One region of the Geobacillus sp. B4113_201601 genome, then DNA from elsewhere that is predicted to be linked to it. Evidence: riboswitches for the same ligand, from Rfam matches in the RefSeq annotation. Region 1 holds a riboswitch; each other region holds the start of a gene.
The links. Region 1 has a riboswitch for S-adenosylmethionine ahead of metK (methionine adenosyltransferase). Riboswitches for the same ligand answer to the same signal wherever they lie in the genome.
Positions count from the first base shown of each region.

Region 2: it holds a riboswitch for S-adenosylmethionine, as region 1 does, so the genes downstream of both, B4113_RS15565 (methionine biosynthesis PLP-dependent protein) here and metK (methionine adenosyltransferase) in region 1, are expected to answer to the same signal.
Region 3: it holds a riboswitch for S-adenosylmethionine, as region 1 does, so the genes downstream of both, B4113_RS04015 (VOC family protein) here and metK (methionine adenosyltransferase) in region 1, are expected to answer to the same signal.

Region 1 is NZ_LQYX01000074.1:3,653-9,830, reverse strand. Features, by position in the region: gene B4113_RS08815 (YtzC family protein) at 1-36, opposite strand, end outside; gene B4113_RS20955 (hypothetical protein) at 266-397, opposite strand; gene B4113_RS08810 (class I SAM-dependent methyltransferase) at 413-1,018, shown strand; gene B4113_RS08805 (tetraprenyl-beta-curcumene synthase family protein) at 1,177-2,259, opposite strand; gene B4113_RS08800 (gamma carbonic anhydrase family protein) at 2,466-2,996, shown strand; gene metK (methionine adenosyltransferase) at 3,192-4,406, opposite strand; SAM riboswitch class I at 4,530-4,644, opposite strand; gene pckA (phosphoenolpyruvate carboxykinase (ATP)) at 4,831-6,178, shown strand, end outside.
Region 2 is NZ_LQYX01000111.1:61,810-67,987, forward strand. Features, by position in the region: gene B4113_RS15535 (thioredoxin family protein) at 1-290, opposite strand, end outside; gene B4113_RS15540 (hypothetical protein) at 1,090-1,326, shown strand; gene B4113_RS19155 (YjcZ family sporulation protein) at 1,404-1,535, shown strand; gene B4113_RS15545 (stage VI sporulation protein F) at 1,657-1,914, shown strand; gene B4113_RS15550 (GNAT family N-acetyltransferase) at 1,955-2,389, opposite strand; gene B4113_RS15555 (YjcG family protein) at 2,393-2,914, opposite strand; gene B4113_RS15560 (esterase family protein) at 2,952-3,680, opposite strand; SAM riboswitch class I at 3,866-3,976, shown strand; gene B4113_RS15565 (methionine biosynthesis PLP-dependent protein) at 4,316-5,419, shown strand; gene metC (cystathionine beta-lyase) at 5,423-6,178, shown strand, end outside.
Region 3 is NZ_LQYX01000029.1:12,619-18,796, reverse strand. Features, by position in the region: gene hutG (formimidoylglutamase) at 1-450, opposite strand, end outside; gene B4113_RS04025 (PaaI family thioesterase) at 594-1,010, shown strand; gene B4113_RS04020 (PaaI family thioesterase) at 1,401-1,883, opposite strand; gene B4113_RS04015 (VOC family protein) at 2,438-2,821, opposite strand; SAM riboswitch class I at 3,246-3,350, opposite strand; gene opp4A (oligopeptide ABC transporter substrate-binding protein) at 3,401-5,185, opposite strand; gene B4113_RS04000 (ABC transporter permease) at 5,198-6,106, opposite strand; gene opp4B (oligopeptide ABC transporter permease) at 6,128-6,178, opposite strand, start outside.

The DNA of each region.
Region 1 (6,178 bases):
CTGCAAAAACTCTTCCACCGATTGTCGTGTCGCCATGCGTTCACCCCTTTTCATCATCTTCCCTCATGTTTACTATGCGCCGCCTGCGGCCGTCGTATCACGCCAATGATTGGCAGGCGACCGATCACCGCGATGGTGTGACCGGCAATCGGCCGCCCTAGTCGTGCTGACACGCCCCGCGGTCGTTGAGGTTCTCTCAATAGCCACCGGCGAAGGACGGCGACGGGATTCGAGCATCGGCAGTCGCTTTTCCCCGCAGTTTTTGCTACAATGCCGACATCGGGCCTTCATCTCGCTTGATCCGCGCTAAGCGGTTCGCCGCTTCGAGACAGCGGACGGCCGAGCCGGACGGACAGCCGTCTGCCATCCGCCCGAGCGTCAACGATCCATCGATCACAAGGAGGACCAACCGATGGCATTGATGAACATTTTGCCGTTTGCCCGTTTTTTGCTCAACCAAGCGATTCAAGAGGGCGACATCGCCATTGACGCAACGGTCGGCAACGGCCATGATACCGTCTATCTCGCGCAACGCGTCGGCGGCAGCGGCCATGTTTTTGGCTTTGACATCCAACGCGAAGCCATCGCCGCGGCGGCCGCCCGCCTCGCCGAACACGGGCTGCGCGAGCGGGTAACACTGTTAGAGCGAAGCCATAGCGAGCTGCTTGTCGCGCTTCCCGTTGATGTGCACGGGCGGATCGCCGGCGCCGTGTTCAACCTCGGCTATTTGCCCGGCGGCGACAAACAGATCGTCACCCAACCGGAATCGACGATCGCTGCGGTCAGCCAGCTGCTTTCCGTCATGAGGCCGGGCGGCGTGATCGTCCTGGTCGTCTACCATGGTCATCCCGAAGGAAAGTGCGAACGGGACGCGCTTCTTGATTACGTCCGCTCTCTTGATCAACGGCGCGTCCACGCCTTGAAATACGAATTCATCAATCGGCAAAACGATCCGCCGTTTTTGCTGGCGCTGGAAAAGCGGGAAGAGGAAAACGGGCAACCGGCCGGCGAGCGCTAAACCGCGCTGCTCTGCCCTCTTCTCGTTCTCTTTCATCCCACCGGCGCAGCGAGCGGAAACGAAGCGTGAGCCTCCAAAGCGAAAAAACGGGGGAGACGGGCTCAGACCAACAAAGTTCCCTTGTCCAAACCGGCACCTCGACACAAAAACGGCCGCCCTTATGAAAAGGACAGCCGTTTTTGTGTACCTTGCCAAAAGCGATAAGCCTTGCCGTTCCAGTAAAAAAACTGCGACGCCGCCCCGCCGGCACGGACAAGCCGGCGCGCCAGCCGGCGCAAACCGCGCTGCTTTTTCACCTTGTCATCCGATAAATAAAGCCCAAGCAGCCCGCGGTGAATGAGGCGGTGAAATTCACCGTGCGGCAGCCCGCTCACCTGGCGATCGGCTTCTTCGATGAAATGGCAAAGCCGCTCGAGCATCACCGTTTCATTCGGGTAGTAAAAACAAAAATTCAAATCGCCGCCTTCGCGGTCCTCTTCTTGGTCGATCAAATAATCAAGCAAGATGTGCAACCCTTGAATGTACGGAAAATAGCCGTCGCGCACGCGCCGTGCCATCTCCGGTGGCAACGATTCGCCAAACGCATAGGCGACAAGGCAGAAAATGCCGAGCGTCGAGCCAGAGCAGGCGGAAAATTCGTACCACTCCATCGGCGGCAACGAATCTTTATGCTGGGCAAACCATTGCACAAGCCGCGGCACGCGCTCACGGGCGTCGACATGTTTATGCACTTGCAAGTCGCAATAATACCCGGCCAATTCATGCAAAAACGGAGCGATCGTTTCATAGTGGCGAACCGTTCCGAGCACTTCTTGGCACGTGCGCACGAGCGCCGGCAAGTAGCCGCCGTCTTCCTGTTCGCGGCGATGGCGGTAATAGTTCGACGGCTCGGCCCCAAGCGTCAAGGCGTCCGGCATCGATTCATGCAAGGCGCGAAAATCGACCGGATCGAGCGAAGTGCTGCGATCGCACAAATTATCCAAATAGTCGCTGATGGTCTGATAGGCGACGATAAAACGGACGCACGGCTCGATTTGTTCCCCGGCTAAAAGCGCCAAAATCGCTCCGCCTTCGCAATGAAACGTTTTCGCCGCGATGCTGGCGAGCGCTTGCCGCCGCAGTTCCGGATCGGGGATTTGCTCGGCTCGGCGCCGCCAGCCGGCCAGTTCGCGGTGGACAAGCGGAAACACGTCACGGTACACCATTTTCAGCAATGCAATCGGATGGGTCGGGATCTTCAATCGGGCTCACCTCGGGCGCAAAAACAAATGCTTTGTCTATTAGTATTGCCAGCCCCACCGCCTTCACAAACCGCCGCAGTGCGCGTTCATCGGCGAGCGGGGACGCATAAACTACATCATTCACATCGACAAGCGCGTGCAAAACAGCGGGATACCGTTGTACAATACTTGATGAACAAGATTGCCATAGAAAGGAACGAACGACGATGATTTATCCGTACAAAGGCAAAACGCCAATCATTGCTCCATCCGCCTTCATCGCCGACTATGTGACGATCACCGGCGATGTCACGATCGGCGAGGAGACGAGCGTCTGGTTTCACACCGTCATCCGCGGCGACGTGGCGCCGACGATCATCGGCAACCGGGTCAATATCCAAGATAACTCAATTTTGCATCAAAGTCCAAACAATCCGCTCATCATTGAAGACGGCGTGACCGTCGGCCATCAAGTCATTTTGCACAGCGCCATTGTTCGCAAAAACGCCTTGATCGGCATGGGATCGATCATCCTCGATGGCGCCGAAATCGGCGAAAGCGCGTTTATCGGTGCCGGCAGCTTGGTGCCCCCCGGCAAAACCATCCCGCCGAACGTGCTCGCCCTCGGACGGCCAGCGAAAGTGGTGCGCGAGCTAACCGAGGACGATTTCCGCGAAATGGAACGCATTCGCCGCGAATATGTCGAAAAAGGACAATATTACAAGGCGCTCCAGCAGCAGCGGACCAACCGGCCGTAACGAGCCGACTTCTTGCTCGGTCGCCAAGCCGCGCGACGGGACGCACACGAACCGCCAGAAGAACAAAGTCCGGATGGGCCATCAAGGCCAGCCGCGCCTTCTTGGCGAGACCACACTTCTTTTTCGAAGCAAGCGAACCATGAAAACGAACAAGAGGGCGGCCGGCTATCGCCTGCAGGCCACCCTCTTGTGTCTTTATTGCTTGCTCGCCAACGCCAGCGCTTGTTCTTTCAACAAGGCAGCTTTGTCGGTGCGCTCCCACGGCAAGTCGATGTCCGTGCGCCCGAAATGGCCGTAAGCGGCCGTTTGTTTGTAAATCGGACGGCGCAAGTCAAGCATTTTGATGATGCCGGCCGGACGAAGGTCGAAGTTGTTGCGCACGACTTCAATTAAAATGTCTTCAGACACTTTGCCGGTGCCGAACGTATCGATCGAAATCGAGACCGGACGGGCGACGCCGATCGCGTAGGCGAGCTGCACTTCGCACTTATCGGCGAGCCCGGCCGCGACGATGTTTTTCGCCACATAACGGGCCGCATACGCCGCCGAGCGGTCGACTTTCGTCGGGTCTTTGCCCGAGAACGCGCCGCCGCCATGACGGGCGTAGCCACCGTACGTGTCAACGATGATTTTCCGCCCCGTCAGCCCGGCATCCCCTTGCGGACCGCCGATGACGAACCGGCCGGTCGGGTTAATGAAGTAGTTCGTGTTCTCATCCAACAGCTCCGCTGGAACCACCGGCTTGATGACATGTTCTTTAATGTCACGTTCCATTTGGTCTTGAGTAATGTCCGGATGATGTTGCGCAGAAACGACGATCGTGTCGACGCGCACCGGTTTGCCGTTTTCATCGTATTCGATCGTCACCTGCGTTTTGCCATCGGGACGCAAATACGGCAACACGTCCGTTTTGCGCACTTCCGCCAAGCGGCGCGCCAAACGATGGGCGAGCGAAATCGGCAGCGGCATCAGCTCTTCCGTTTCATTGCAGGCAAACCCAAACATAAGCCCTTGGTCGCCGGCGCCGATCGCTTCAATTTCCTCATCCGTCATCTGACCTTCGCGCGCCTCAAGCGCCCGATCTACTCCCATCGCGATGTCCGGCGACTGTTCGTCAATCGACGTGAGCACGGCGCACGTGTCGGCGTCAAATCCGTATTTCGCGCGCGTATAGCCGATTTCGCGAACCGTATCGCGGACGATGCGCGGAATATCGACGTACGTCGACGTCGTAATTTCCCCGCTCACGAGCACCAGCCCGGTCGTGACGCTTGTTTCACAAGCAACGCGGGCGTTCGGGTCTTTTTCCAAAATGGCATCCAAAATCGCATCGGAAATTTGGTCGCAAATTTTGTCCGGGTGTCCTTCGGTTACAGACTCTGAAGTAAACAAGCGGCGTTTGGCTGACATTCGGCTCATTTCCTCCTCTTGACATCGTTGCTGGAGATACGGAACTCATTTCCCTTGGCAATATAAAAAAACCTTTCCTGTCACGGCGAGGAAAGGTCGTCGCAATCGTATTGCTTCCTTTCACTCTTATCGTTCAAGGACTGCGCCTTGCCACAGGTTAGCACCATTTCACACATGTACAGTTGTGACGGTTGCTGGGCTTCATCGGGCCTGTCCCTCCGCCGGCTCGGGATAAGAGTATCCGTTCAATGACTTATCATATCGCAACAAACGAACGGAAGTCAACCATACAAAACATTTTTTTATTGTTCAAAAAATGAGGAAAAATAAGTCCGAAAAACCTTCACAATTAGTATGGACTATTAATAAAAATGTGTTATACTATTTTCAAAAGTGATTCCAATAAAGAAGGCAGGTTTTGAACATGGGGATTGCCAATATGACGAATAAACTCGATCTCTTGCTGCAAAAACCGTACGTCCACCACCAACTGTCCGTCGCGGAACTCGTTGAAAAAGTGCTGCAGCGAAAGGAAGGCCGGCTGACGCATACCGGCGCCGTCGCCGTCACGACCGGCAAGTACACGGGGCGGTCGCCGAAAGACAAATACATCGTCGAAGAGCCGTCAACGAAACAAACGGTCGACTGGGGAACGGTCAACCAGCCGATGGCGCCGGAAACGTTTGAAAAACTGTACGACAAAGTGCTCGATTATTTGTTAAAACAAGAGGAACTGTTCGTCTTTAAAGGCTTTGCCGGCGCCGATCCGAAATCCCGGCTGCCGATTCAAGTCGTCAATGAATTCGCCTGGCACAACTTGTTCGTCCATCAGCTGTTCATCCGGCCGAGCGCCGAAGAGCTCGCCGCGCATGAACCGCAATTCACCGTCATTTGCGCGCCGAACTTTAAGGCGGATCCGGCGGTGGACGGCACGCGCTCGGAAGCGTTCATCATCATTTCCTTTGAACGCCGCGTCGTCCTAATCGGCGGGACGGAGTACGCCGGCGAAATGAAAAAATCGATCTTCTCGGTGATGAACTATTTGCTGCCGGAACAAGGCATCCTGCCGATGCACTGCTCGGCCAACGTCGGCCAGGAAGGCGACGTCGCCCTCTTCTTCGGCTTGTCAGGAACCGGGAAAACGACGCTCTCCACCGATCCGAACCGCCGCTTGATCGGCGATGACGAACATGGCTGGTCGAGCCGCGGCATTTTCAATATCGAAGGCGGCTGCTATGCGAAATGCATCAACTTATCGCGCGAGAAAGAGCCGCAAATTTTCGACGCCATCGGCTTTGGCGCCGTGCTCGAAAACGTCGTTCTCAACGACGCGACGCGGGTGCCGGATTACGATGACGGCACGCTGACGGAAAATACGCGCGCCGCCTACCCGCTTCAAGCGATCAAAAACATCGTCGACCCGAGCGTCGCCGGCCACCCGTCCACGATCGTGTTCTTGACGGCCGATGCGTTCGGCGTCCTGCCGCCGATCAGCAAACTGACGCGCGAACAGGCGATGTACCATTTCTTAAGCGGCTACACAAGCAAACTCGCCGGCACCGAACGCGGCGTCACCGAACCGGAAGCAACGTTCTCAACGTGCTTCGGCGCACCGTTTTTGCCGCGCCCGGCCGTTGAGTACGCGGAAATGCTCGGGCAAAAAATCGCCGAACACAACGTCCGCGTCTTTTTGGTCAACACCGGCTGGACAGGGGGGCCGTACGGCGTCGGCAGCCGCATGAAGCTCGCCTACACCCGGGCGATGGTGCAAG
Region 2 (6,178 bases), on a different contig from region 1:
ACGTCTTCCGGTGTTTTGGCATTCGCGCTGTGCAAATGGGCGATTTTTTCCCCGTTTCGGAAGACAAGCAGGCTTGGAATGCCGAGCACTTGGTATTTTTCGCCAAGCTCGGGGAATTGATCGCGGTCGATCTCCAGCCAATCGTATTGCCCGTACTCGCGAATGATCTCATCGATGAACATGTTCAAGCGCACACAGTCCGGACACCACGTCGTATAAAATTTAATCACCGTTGGTTGGCTGCCGGAAATGGCCGCCTCGAATTGTTCCAGCGTTTCAATGCGTTTCATCGTTTTTCCCTCCTCTTTCTGCCACTGTTTTGAACTACTCCACCTTACTTTCTGACAAAATTTGAAGATGGAGATTCCTGCGAACGCCAAGAAGGCGGGTGAAAATTGGATGCGACAGGGCTTTTCGATTTGAGAAACGAGGCTGGTAAGCGGCTTGTTTCCTTCAATCACCGTCCTTCAAGGCATCCCTCAATTATTGAGCAGGCGATCCCCGTCGCCCCGACGGCTGGCAGTACCAATGGCGTAAGCCTCCTGCAAGTATGGCAAACTTGTACATCGGACTTGCCACGCCCCTATTTTCGCTTGGTTTTCGCAACTTCGGTGGGCATGGTAGACGAATGGATGCTTGGATGTTTTCCATGACAGAGCCTTTCCTGTCACAGCATCATATATCGAGTTTTCAAAGAACATCGACAGGAATAGGATACCATACAAACAGGCGTTTTGGCCATCGCCAAGCGACATTCATTTCTCACTGCCCTGCACAAAAATGAAGTAGGAGAAACATATGATAGGTGTTACAAAATTCAGACTCCCTTCTGCTCTGCACAAAATTGAAATGGGGCTGCTGTCGGAAACGATCAAAAACGGCCAAAAAAGAACCGCAACGCCTTCACCACTTCCCCCTATTTGGCATACAACAGAAGAGGCCGGTGATTTAAGGGGAAATACTGCTGTCCAACATTGTTTATCAAATTAAAAAACCTTGCAACGCCATCATTTTATTCCTTGTAATTTCCGACAGGTCGAGCGAAGCTGTTGTTTTTCACCAGCCTCAGAAAGAAAAGGGGGAAACATCGTGAGCAAAGAACTGGAAAAAGCGTTGGAAGGCTGGGTCGCCTCGCGCAAAGAAGGACATGAAACGTTCATCCGCCTGTTTGAACAATGGGGGAGCGATTTTACCAAACAGCTGCAAGAAATCGAAAAGCTGAACAACGGGTTTCTCCAAAAGGTGCAAGGCAACTTGGACTACATTGAGCGATGGTTTACTAAGAAGGAGCGGGAATTTGCCGAGCTGTTCCGCCGATTTGGTTGACAAAATGGCGGTTGCGCCCATACGCTGGCGTGCGCTCATGAATACGATACAGTAAACGGAGAAGGAGGTGCATCCGAATGGGCTTCTGCGGTTACGGCTTTCCGTATTACGGCTACGGCTATGGCGGTTTTGGCTATGGCGGTGGCTTTGTGTTGATTGTTGTGTTGTTCATCTTGCTGATCATTGTCGGCGCGGCATTTGTCGCTTAACAGACGCGCGCAGTCGATACGGGCCGTTTCGGCGCCACGGAGCGGCTCGTGTTTTCTTTCGGTCACGTGCACGCCGAAGGAGCGTTGTCATACGATATAGCAGGAAGAAGGGGGAGGAACTATGGATCAGCAGTTTTTCAAAAACATCGAAAAGAAAACGGGCGTCAATATGAAAGAGATTTTTGAGCTCGCCAACTCGCTGCAAAACGCCAACTTCAGCGATGAAAAAACGGTTCGTCAAGTCGTGAAACGGGTGGCGCAAATCGCCAATCGGAAAGTGCCAAAGGAACTTGAAGATCAAATTGTGAAAACGATCGTCCATAACGGCAAGCAAATCGATTTGAATACGATTGCCAATATGTTGAATAACAAAAAATAAGCGAAAGGGAGCTCTGCGCGTGCAAGCTCCCTTTCGTTCGCTATTCGAGCGGCTTGACCATGGCGACGTGCGGAATGCCGGCATCTAGAAATACATCGGACACGGTTGTATAGCCGAGCTGTTGGTAAAACGGTTCCGCGTGCGTTTGCGCGTTCAGCTTCACTTTTTTCGCCCCTTTTGATTTCGCCAGCTGCTCGATGGCTTCCATGACCATGCGGCCGGCTCCTCGCCCCCGGTAGGAAGGCAAGACGCAAATGCGTTCGATTTTGCCGACCCCTTCGTCGATGAAACGAAGACGTCCGGCACCGACCGGGATGTCACCATCATATAAAACGAGATGAAAGGCGTCATCTTCAAACTGATCGATTTCTTCTTCCTCCGGCACGTGCTGTTCCTCGATGAAGACAAGGCGGCGGACGCGCAACGCGTCTTCATAAAGGGGCCGGTTTTTGCTCGTTCCAATGGCGATGTTCATCAGCTACACCGTTTCCTTTCCTCCGACGATAAACGTCTCGTAGACGGTCCACGACCCGTTGTCCAGCTGATAAAGGAGATGGAAGCGATCGACCGTTTCCTCGAAATGGACGTCTTGCAGCTTCAGCTGGCTGTATACATCCGCATATTCGCCACTCGGCAAGTCCCGGCCGATCGTAATGTGCGGCACGAACACAAACTCCGGCTGCCCGGAAAACAAGCCGCTATGCAGCTGCTCATGAAGGCGTTCAAGCACGTCGTTTGGCTCTACTTTCAAATAAATGACGTTGCTGGTCGGGTAAAACGAGCTGAATTTCGTCACTTTGATCGGAATTGGAGGCGTTTTCGCTGCGATGCGATGCAGCTCCTTTGCCATCGCCTTCAACTTCTCCTCGTCCGCCTCAAATGGATATTTCAATGTAATGTGCGGCGGGATGAGGGCGTAATGGCTGTCATACCGCTTCCGGTAGGAGTTGGCGAAATCTTGAATTCGTTTGGACGGAAAGATGACAATGCCGTATTTCATTTCAATTCCCCTCCTTGAGATGGTTATCGTTGGACGGCTACAGCGTCAAAATCGTCGATAGCGCCCGAGGCACATCGGGCTGCCAATGCGTCCACGCATGGCCGCCGACAAACTCATGGTACGTATAGGCAAACCCTTTTTCGACCAACAAATCTCGCGCCTTTCGATTCGGGGTCACAAAGTCGCGCACTTGTCCGTCTGTCGTTTTTACAGCCGTTTCTTCCGAGCCGACGGAATGGTAAATGGCGAGCAGCGACGGATCGCGGAATGAGCGAATGAGCGCCAAGAGCGAATCGTCGATGTAGGGGGACTGCATGGCGATTTTTCCGAATGTATGCGGATACAACAGTCCGGCGGTCAACGATACGGTCCCGCCGAGCGAATCACCGATGAGCGCCCGGCCTTTGCCCATTTGATACGTCGGCAGTTCGCGGTCCAAAAACGGCACGAGTTCATGGGCTAGAAAGCGGAGATACGCTCCGTGCTTCGTTCCCGATGGATGATACTTTTCATAGCGGTCGTTTACATTCCGATACGGAATACCGACGACGATCGTGCGGTCAATCGTGCCGTTGGCCATTAACGTTTCGACAGCCGTTTTCATTTTTCCGTACATAAAGTAATCTTTGCCGTCTTGAGCGATTAGTAAAGAATATTTGTAAAGCGGGGAAAAATTGCTTGGCAAATAGACGAGCAGTTCGATTTTCTCCTGAAGCTCCCCGCTATATAGCGCGTAATCGCGCATCGTTCCTGCTGTCATGACCATCCTCCAGTGAAAGCGCAAGTTCATCTGTTATTGTAACATATTTGTACAAAAAATGTTAATCAAGGGCTCGAATTTTTTGTGAATTTGCCGAGTGATGCGCAGCGAAAAAAAGACTTGCAAAAACCGCTGGAATGCGTTACATTTCTTAATAAATAAAATTGCAACAAAATTGAATACCCATCCTGTTCTTATCGAGAGAAGCGGAGGGAACTGGCCCAATGAAGCTTCAGCAACCAGCCGCCCGGCGGCCAGGTGCTAAATCCAGCGAATTGAGCATTCAATTCGGCAGATAAGAAGAAGCATGGCCATGAATATGGAAAAGTCTTCTTCTTGGAAGACTTTTTTTATTTTCCTTTGTTTTGGCGGCCGTTTTGCCGACCTGTGAGGCGGGGCGGCAGCGAAGCGCTCGGCTGTCGAGAAGGCCAGTGATTTAGTGCAAAATGCTGCTGAGTTCCACCTATTTCTCAATTAGAGAAACTTCAAAGAATCAGCTTTCTTTTCTGAATGAAAATGCCTCCAATTGGTGTGTGACAGCGGTTTTTCACCGGCCTTCGAGACAAGCAGCGAAGCGTTTGGGCGCTGCGGCCGCCGGTCGTTGGACAAGAGGAATTTTTTCGCAGAAGGAGAGAGATGAGATGGAGAAACTGGAGACGTTGTTAGCGCAAATCGGCAACCGGAGCGAAACCGTGACAGGAACGGTCAACCCGCCCGTCTATTTTTCGACCGCCTACCGCCATGCCGGCATCGGAGAGTCGACTGGGTTTGACTACATCCGCACCGGCAATCCAACGCGCAAAATTGTTGAGGAGGCGATCGCGAAGCTGGAAGGCGGCGATCAAGGCTATGCGTTCAGCTCCGGCATGGCCGCCATTCAGACGGTGCTCGCCTTGTTTGAGAGCGGAGATGAGTTTCTCGTATCGGCCGACCTTTACGGCGGCACGTACCGGCTGTTTGAGCGCGGCTGGCGCAAGTACGGTCTTCGGTTCCATTATGTCGATTTTTCCGATCTCGATGCGGTGGAAGCGTGTATCAGCGAAAAAACGAAGGCGATTTTCTTGGAAACGCCGACAAACCCACTGATGCACGAGACCGATATTTCCGCGGTCGCCCAGCTTGCCCAACGGCACGGGCTATTGTTGATCGTGGATAACACGTTTTACACCCCGGTGCTCCAGCGCCCGATCGAACAAGGAGCCGATATCGTCATCCACAGCGCCACGAAATATTTAGGCGGCCATAACGATGTGTTGGCCGGCTTGGTCGTTGCCAAGGGAGAAGCGCTTTGTCAACGCTTGGCCGAGTACCATAACGCCATCGGCGCCGTCTTGTCCCCGTTTGACTCTTGGCTATTGATCCGCGGGATGAAAACGTTGGCGCTAAGGATGCGCCAGCATGAAGAAAACGCCAAGCGCATCAGCGCCTTTTTGCGCCAACATGAAGATGTGACCGACGTCTTATATCCAGGAAGAGGTGGGATGCTGTCGTTCCGGATTGCCGATGAAAAGTGGGTGAACGGATTTTTAAAAAGCTTGCGCCTTATTACGTTCGCGGAAAGCTTAGGCGGGGTTGAAAGCTTTATTACGTATCCGGCGACACAGACGCACGCGGACATTCCGGAAGACATCCGCATCCGAAACGGCGTCTGCAACCGGCTGCTCCGCTTCTCGGTCGGCATTGAACACGCCGATGATTTGATCGTCGACTTGGCGCAAGCGTTCAAAAACATGAAAGAGGTGTGAGCGATGGAACGGGAATGGTCGTTTTCGACAAAACTGCTCCATAACGAATGGAAAGTCGACCGCGCAACCGGGGCGGTGAGCGTGCCGATCCAACACGCCTCCACGTTCCATCAGTTTGATTTCGACTCATTCGGAAAATACGACTACAGCCGCTCTGGCAATCCGACGCGCGAGGCGCTTGAGGAGACGATCGCCGCCTTAGAAGGCGGTGTGCGCGGGTTCGCGTTCGCCTCGGGCATGGCCGCCATCTCCACGGCGTTGTTGCTCCTGTCCAAAGGCGACCATGTGCTTGTGACGGAAGACGTCTACGGCGGCACGTACCGGATCGTCACCGAAGTGCTGAGCCGATTCGGCATTGACTATACGTTCGTCGATATGACCGATCTCAAGGCGGTGGCGGAAAACATCCGGCCGAACACGAAAGTCATTTATATGGAAACCCCGTCCAACCCGCTGTTAAAAGTGACCGACATTCGCGCTGTCGTCGAGCTGGCGAAAGCGCACGGCTGTTTGACGTTTTTGGATAATACGTTCATGACCCCGGCGCTGCAGCGGCCGTTGGATCTCGGCGTCGACGTTGTCCTCCACAGCGCAACAAAGTTTTTAGCCGGCCATAGCGACGTCGTCGCCGGACTGGCGGTCGTAAAAGACGAGGAGCTCGGCAAACAGCTGTACAAATGGCAAAACGCCTTTGGCGCCGTCCTCGGCGTCCAAGACGCGTGGCTTGTGCTTCGGGGGCTAAAAACGCTTCACGTTCGG
Region 3 (6,178 bases), on a different contig from region 1:
AAGGCGGGCGTTCGGCCCAAGCGCTTCACGGACGCCCAAATAATGGCCATACGCCGTCTCATGGCCGCCGCCGATCACCACCGGCACCGCGCCACTTCGCAGCAGGCGGGCGACGGCTTTGCCGAGTTCGGCTTGGCTTTGTTCGAGCTGTCCGTCCACGCAAACGACATCGCCGGCATCAAAGATGGACGCGCCTTGCGGAAGATGCCATGGCAGCCGGCCCAACGCCGCTTTCACAGCGGCCGGCGCCTCTTTCGCCCCTTGACGGCCTTGGTTGCGGCGCACGCCCTCGTCGCAGGCAAAGCCGATGAGAGCCGCTGCTCGTTCCATCGGCGCCAACGGCTGCGATAAATCCAACAGGCGGATGCGCTGATGGAGGCGAAACGCCCGTTCATCGCTCACACTGTCCACCCTCCCCGTCCAGCGACTTTGCTCGGGTTGTTGATACATCGAACCATCTCCTTTCGACGATCAGCTACCTGTTTCTTTCGCTGCCGCTTTGCCGTTCTCCTTCTTGCAGGGGCAGAAAGAGGAAATCGCCTCTTTCCCGCGAATAAAAGAATACAGATCGACAACAGAAAGGGGGACACAGCATGAAATCAACCGTCAACTTACATGACGTCATCGCCGGCCAAAGCGCGCCGCCGCCGTGCGATACAACGCTCGGCGTTCGCTTGACAGAAGCCCGGGACGGCTATGCGAAAGGAGTATGGAAGGTAAGCGAATCGCTGCTCAACGGCAACGGCGTCATTATGGGCGGGTTTGTCGGCGCAGCTGCGGATATTGTGATGGCGTATGCGGTGACGACCTTGCTTCGCGATAACCAAATGCACGCTTCGATCAATTTGCACACGACGTTTCATCGTCCGCTGGAAGCGGGGGAAGCGGAAATCGAGGCGCTAGTGGAAAAACCCGGGCGAACGGTCGTTTATGTGACCGCCACCGTGCGGCAAAGCGGCAAAGAGGTGGCGAGCGCCACGTCATCCGTGATCATCATGGAAAAACGATGAAGGTCATTCGTGCGAGCGGGTCATGGGCAGGATTCCGAAAGAAGGCCAAACAGGCTGGTGAAAAGCGGTTGTTTCTTTCGGACAATGGGGGGAGCGTGTGAAAGACGATTCTGACGCGACAAGGCTTTTCTATTTAAGAAGCGAGGCCGGTAAGCGGCCTGTTTCCTTAAATCACCGCCCCTCAAAACCTACTGGAAAGAAAGCGGCATTTCGGACAACGACTCCGGACGCCTTGGCTCTTCACAACGGGCAGGGGGAATGATGATGGGCTTTGCCCGCCAGCGCGAGCCGAACTGCAGGGGGCGCTCAGTTCCTAACCGCCCCCAGTGACAAAGCGCCGAAGAAAGCGCTGTCAAAAAACAGCGGCTTTTCGGCGCTTTCCGTTGCTTGTTAAGAGCGGACAAACGTTTTCGGCATCACGACGGCGACGACTTGCCCGCGGGCGCATAATTCACCGTTCGCAAACACTTCGGTGTCAACTTGCCATTTTTTCGGGTGAATTTCCGTCACCGTGCCGATGGCCACAAGCGGCACCCCGTGCGGCGTCGGTTTGAGAAAATCGACGTGCAGCGAAGCGGTGACAAAGCGCGGCGGCGTCTCCCCGCTACCCGGCTCATGGCCGTTTTTCCGGTGCAGCGCCAGCGCTGCTGAACCAGTACCGTGGCAGTCGATGAGCGAGGCGATCAATCCACCGTATACAAACCCAGGGATGGCAGTATGTTCGGGGCGCGGCGTGTATACGGTCACCGTCTTGTCCCCTTGCCATCCGGTGCGGAAATGGTGGCCCGTCTCATTCAAACGGCCGCAGCCATAGCACCAAGCGAATTCCTCCGGATAGTCGTCTTGAATGGCGTGAACGATCGTTTCTTCCATGACATCTCCTCCCCTCTTTATTCTTAGTATATCATCCAATTGAAAAAGTCTCGACCCTAAAGCGCACTTTTTGCCCTAAAGTTGCTGTCCATGCTACAATGACCGTCATGAACAACGAAGTGGCTCCATCAGGAATCATTCCCACATGTCAGCCCACACACGGACTGCCATCCGTACAAAACGAAGCTGACAGGACCTATAAGGATGGTGATTTCGGGAAAAATACGGATGGCCACCCATTTTCTATAAAAATGCCGAACTGACGCGGATTTTCATCCTTGGGTGGAGGGCAAACCGTTGCCCATGGAACTTTCCGTGAAAATGCCGAACTGACGCGAGATTTTCACGCCTCGGTGGAGGGCAGATCACACTGCCCATGAAACTTTTCTGATTAAAAAGGCCGCCCATTGGTGTGTGACAGCGGTTTTTCACCGGCCTTCTATGCCACCGGTCGATGTGCGGTCAAGGCAAAAAAATAGAAAGAGGCGCCAGCCACGCTCTGACGCCCAAAGCCCGATCGATGCAAAATCGCGGGCTGCCTGTTTTCATTCTTCTTATCGTTCCGGTTCGTAAAATTCGATCCATTCCCCGTCCGGGCCGAGGAAAAACAAATATTTCGCCCCGTTCGGAAGCGCGGTAATGTCCTCCCAAACGAGCGGAACGCCAAGCGACACGAGCCGCTCTTTCTCCTGTTCAATGCCTTCGACCGTAAATGCGACGTGATGCACTTTTCCTTCCGTCGGCAAATCCGGATTGTATCCTTCGATGAGCTCAACGATGACTTGGCCGTCAAGCCCCAAAAACGCCAGTTTCATCGTCCCGTTCGTATGAATCATCTCGCTGAGCAGCTCGAGGCCGACGACGTTTTGATAAAATACTTTCGATGTTTCAATATCTTTCACTTGGATGCCGACGTGTTCAAATTTTTTGACTGCCATCCGCTGTTCTTCCTTTCTCTCACGTTCTACGATTCAATGGAAAACACAGCCCGCAAATACGGGGTCATTGACGGTGGAAAACGTATTTTTTCCTAGCCCCTGCCATAGATAGCGATCAAGGGCGTACGCCCCCTCCGCTTTCCATCCCTCCGCCTCATCGTTCGTCAGCACGAGGGAAACCATCGTTCCTTGGGTTTCCCATACAGGTGGACATAGCCGTCCCCGCAGTCGATATGCACGACCGCCTAGCGATCGAACCGGATGAGCTCCGTCCGCACGCAGCGCATGACGTGAACGGGAAACGTCGCCGCCACCACATGCGCCGCCATGCAAGCGCGGAGCGACAGTCGTTCCGCCACGCCCCCTCACCTCCCATCATCAAAAACCCCCTTCCGCCTCGGAATGACGCGAAAGGGGGTGGCCGTTCTTATCATCCAAAGCGACATCGCTTTGCGGGTGTTAGCACCTTGCCAGCGGCAGGTTGCTGTGGGGTCATCAAGCCCGTTCTCTCGCCCACTCTTGATAAGACGTATGCAATTTGTCTTCTATCTTATCATACATCATCAAAGGCGGCAATCGTCATTGTTCGACTTCCGGTTGCTCGGACGTGACGCCGACATCTTTCCACGTCAGTTTCGAGCCCGGATCGACCGTAAAGTTGGCGACGCGGTTGTTAACCGCAAGGATGGAGAAGCGATACAGCGTCGGAATGACCGGAACTTCTTCGTTCATCAGCTGTTGCCATTCACTGTAAATTTTCCGGCGATATTCTTTGTCAAACGCCTGCTCCGAATGGCCTTTTTCCAACAGTTCATCGTTTTTCTCATTGACCCAGCGCGAGTAGTTGAACATGACGTTCCGTCCATACAATCCGTATGGATCGACGTCCGTGCCCGTCGCCCACGCGGCTGCGTAAACGTCCACTTTCGGATCATCTTTTTTGACCATATCATAGAAAGAGTTGAACTCCGCCAAGCGTCCGTCCACAAGCTGAACATCGAGACCCACATCTTTCCAGCATTGCATATAAAACTTGGCCAACGGTTCAGCGATGTCCCCGCCGCTCATCGCCAAGAAGTTGATCTTGAATTTTTTGCCGTTCGGATCTTCGCGGAGGCCATCGCCATCCACATCTTTATATCCCGCTTCATCCAGCAATTGTTTCGCTTTTTCCGGATTGTACGTATACCCTTTGATCGAATTGTCATGGTAGCCCGGGAACGACGGCGGAATGAGCGTGTTCGCCGGGAAGCGTAAGCCATGATACAGGCGGTCGGCCACCTCTTGGGTGTTGATGGCGTACGCCATCGCTTGGCGCAGTTTTTTGTTTTGGAATTTCGGATTGTCCATGACGTTTTCTTGCTTTTTCGCATCCCAGTGGCCGAGTTTAAAGCCGATATAGTTGTACGCCAAATCTATTCTGCCGATAAACTGAATATTTTTTGTTCCTTTAGCATTCACATATTGGTCAGTTGGGAATTCTGCAACATCGATTTCCCCTTTTTTCATCGCTTGCAAAATGACTTTCGGGCTGACGACTTTTAAAATGACACCCTTCAATTTTGGTTTGCCATCCCAATAGTCATCATTGCGAACAAACTCGACCGACTCGCCCGGAACGATTTTCTTCACTTTGAACGGTCCGAAGCCGATCGGGTTTTTCCGAATTTTATCCGATTTCGCCAAGTCTTTGATCGGAATGTCTTTCAAGTAATGCTTCGGCAGCGGATAGGCCCAAATGCCGGTCAACACCGACGGATTGGCCTGTTTCCATGTAATCGTCAACGTCTTTTTGTCGATGACTTTAATGCCAGAAATTTTATTCGCTTTGCCGCTATGATACTCTTCCATTCCAACGATGCCTTGGATGAGCGCATCGCCATAGCGGACGCCGGTGTAATCTTTACTGCCAATGACCAAATAGGCGTACTCCAAGTCTTCGGCGGTCACCGGCTGGCCGTCATGCCAGTTGACGTTGTCTTTGATGCGGATCGTCATCGTCTTTTTATCTTTAGATAGCTCATACGTTGCAGCACCGTCATTCGTAATTTCATAGTCGCTATTGATTCGGAAGAGACTTTCGTCAAAAAACTGCATGACTTCTGCATCGGGTTCTCCTTGGTAAAATGCTCGATTGAGCGTCCCTTCAAACGGCGTGTCGGACACAAGGCCGTATTTCAGCACGCCGCCGTCAATGATTTTCCCGTCGTTTTTCACCGTCATCGGGAATTTGCTGGTGTCTTCCTTCTGGGCCGCCGGTTTTTCGTTGTTGTTACCCTTTCCACTCGTTGTGTCGGATTTGCCCGTGCACCCGGCGAGCACGAGCAAGAGCGCGGCGAGAGTCGCCAACCATTTTCTCTTCACATTTTCTCCCCCTTATCCTAGTCGTTGTCTTGCATCAGCCGCACGTTTCAACGCTTGGCCGATAAAATTTATGCACAGCATCATTACTAAAATAAGCAATGATGCAGGCAACCAAACCCACCATTTGTTTTGCAGCACATCCGGATTGGTCGCATAACTGACGAGCGTGCCCAAGCTCGGCGTGCTCTCCGGCAGCCCGAAGCCAAGGTACGTGAGACCGGACTCGATGCCGATGTTGCCCGCCAAATTTAACGTCAAATTGACAATAATGATCGAGCTGAGGTTGGGCAAAATTTGGAAAATAATAATTTTCCAATCCGGCGTGCCGAGCGTTTTTGACGCGCTGACATAATCCAACTCGCGCTCAGCCAGCGTTTTGGCGCGGATCAGCCGGGCTTTGCCCGTCCACAAAAACGCGCTCATGATCAAAATAAACGTCAATACATTATATTTAGGCACAATGGCGACAAAAACAATAACAAGCATCAAAAATGGCAGAACGAGAATGAAATCGATGACGCGCATAATAACATTGTCAATCCAACCGCCAAAATATCCAGCAATCAGCCCGATCGTCAGCCCGATGAGGCCGGTAATGAGCGTAATGGCCAGCCCGATCGTAAACGAATTGCGGGCGCCGATGATGAGCTGGCCAAACACGTCGCGCCCCCCGTAGTCTGTGCCAAGCCAGTGTTCCGCTGACGGCGGAGAATAAATGGAAAGAAAATCGACTTTCACGATTTCCTCTTGATCCAAAAAGAGTGACACGCCATAGACGATCGCCAAAAGGATTCCTAAAATGATGAGCGAGCCAAGCGCGAGCCGATCCCGAACTACCTCCCGCCACATGATCGAAAAGGCAGAAGGGCTTTTCTCGATGTTCGCTCCGACCGGCGTTGGGCCGCTGATTTCCGCTTTCATGTCAGCCGCCTTCCTCCTTCCCTACTCAATCCGGATGCGCGGGTCGACCGCACTCAAAATGATGTCCGACAA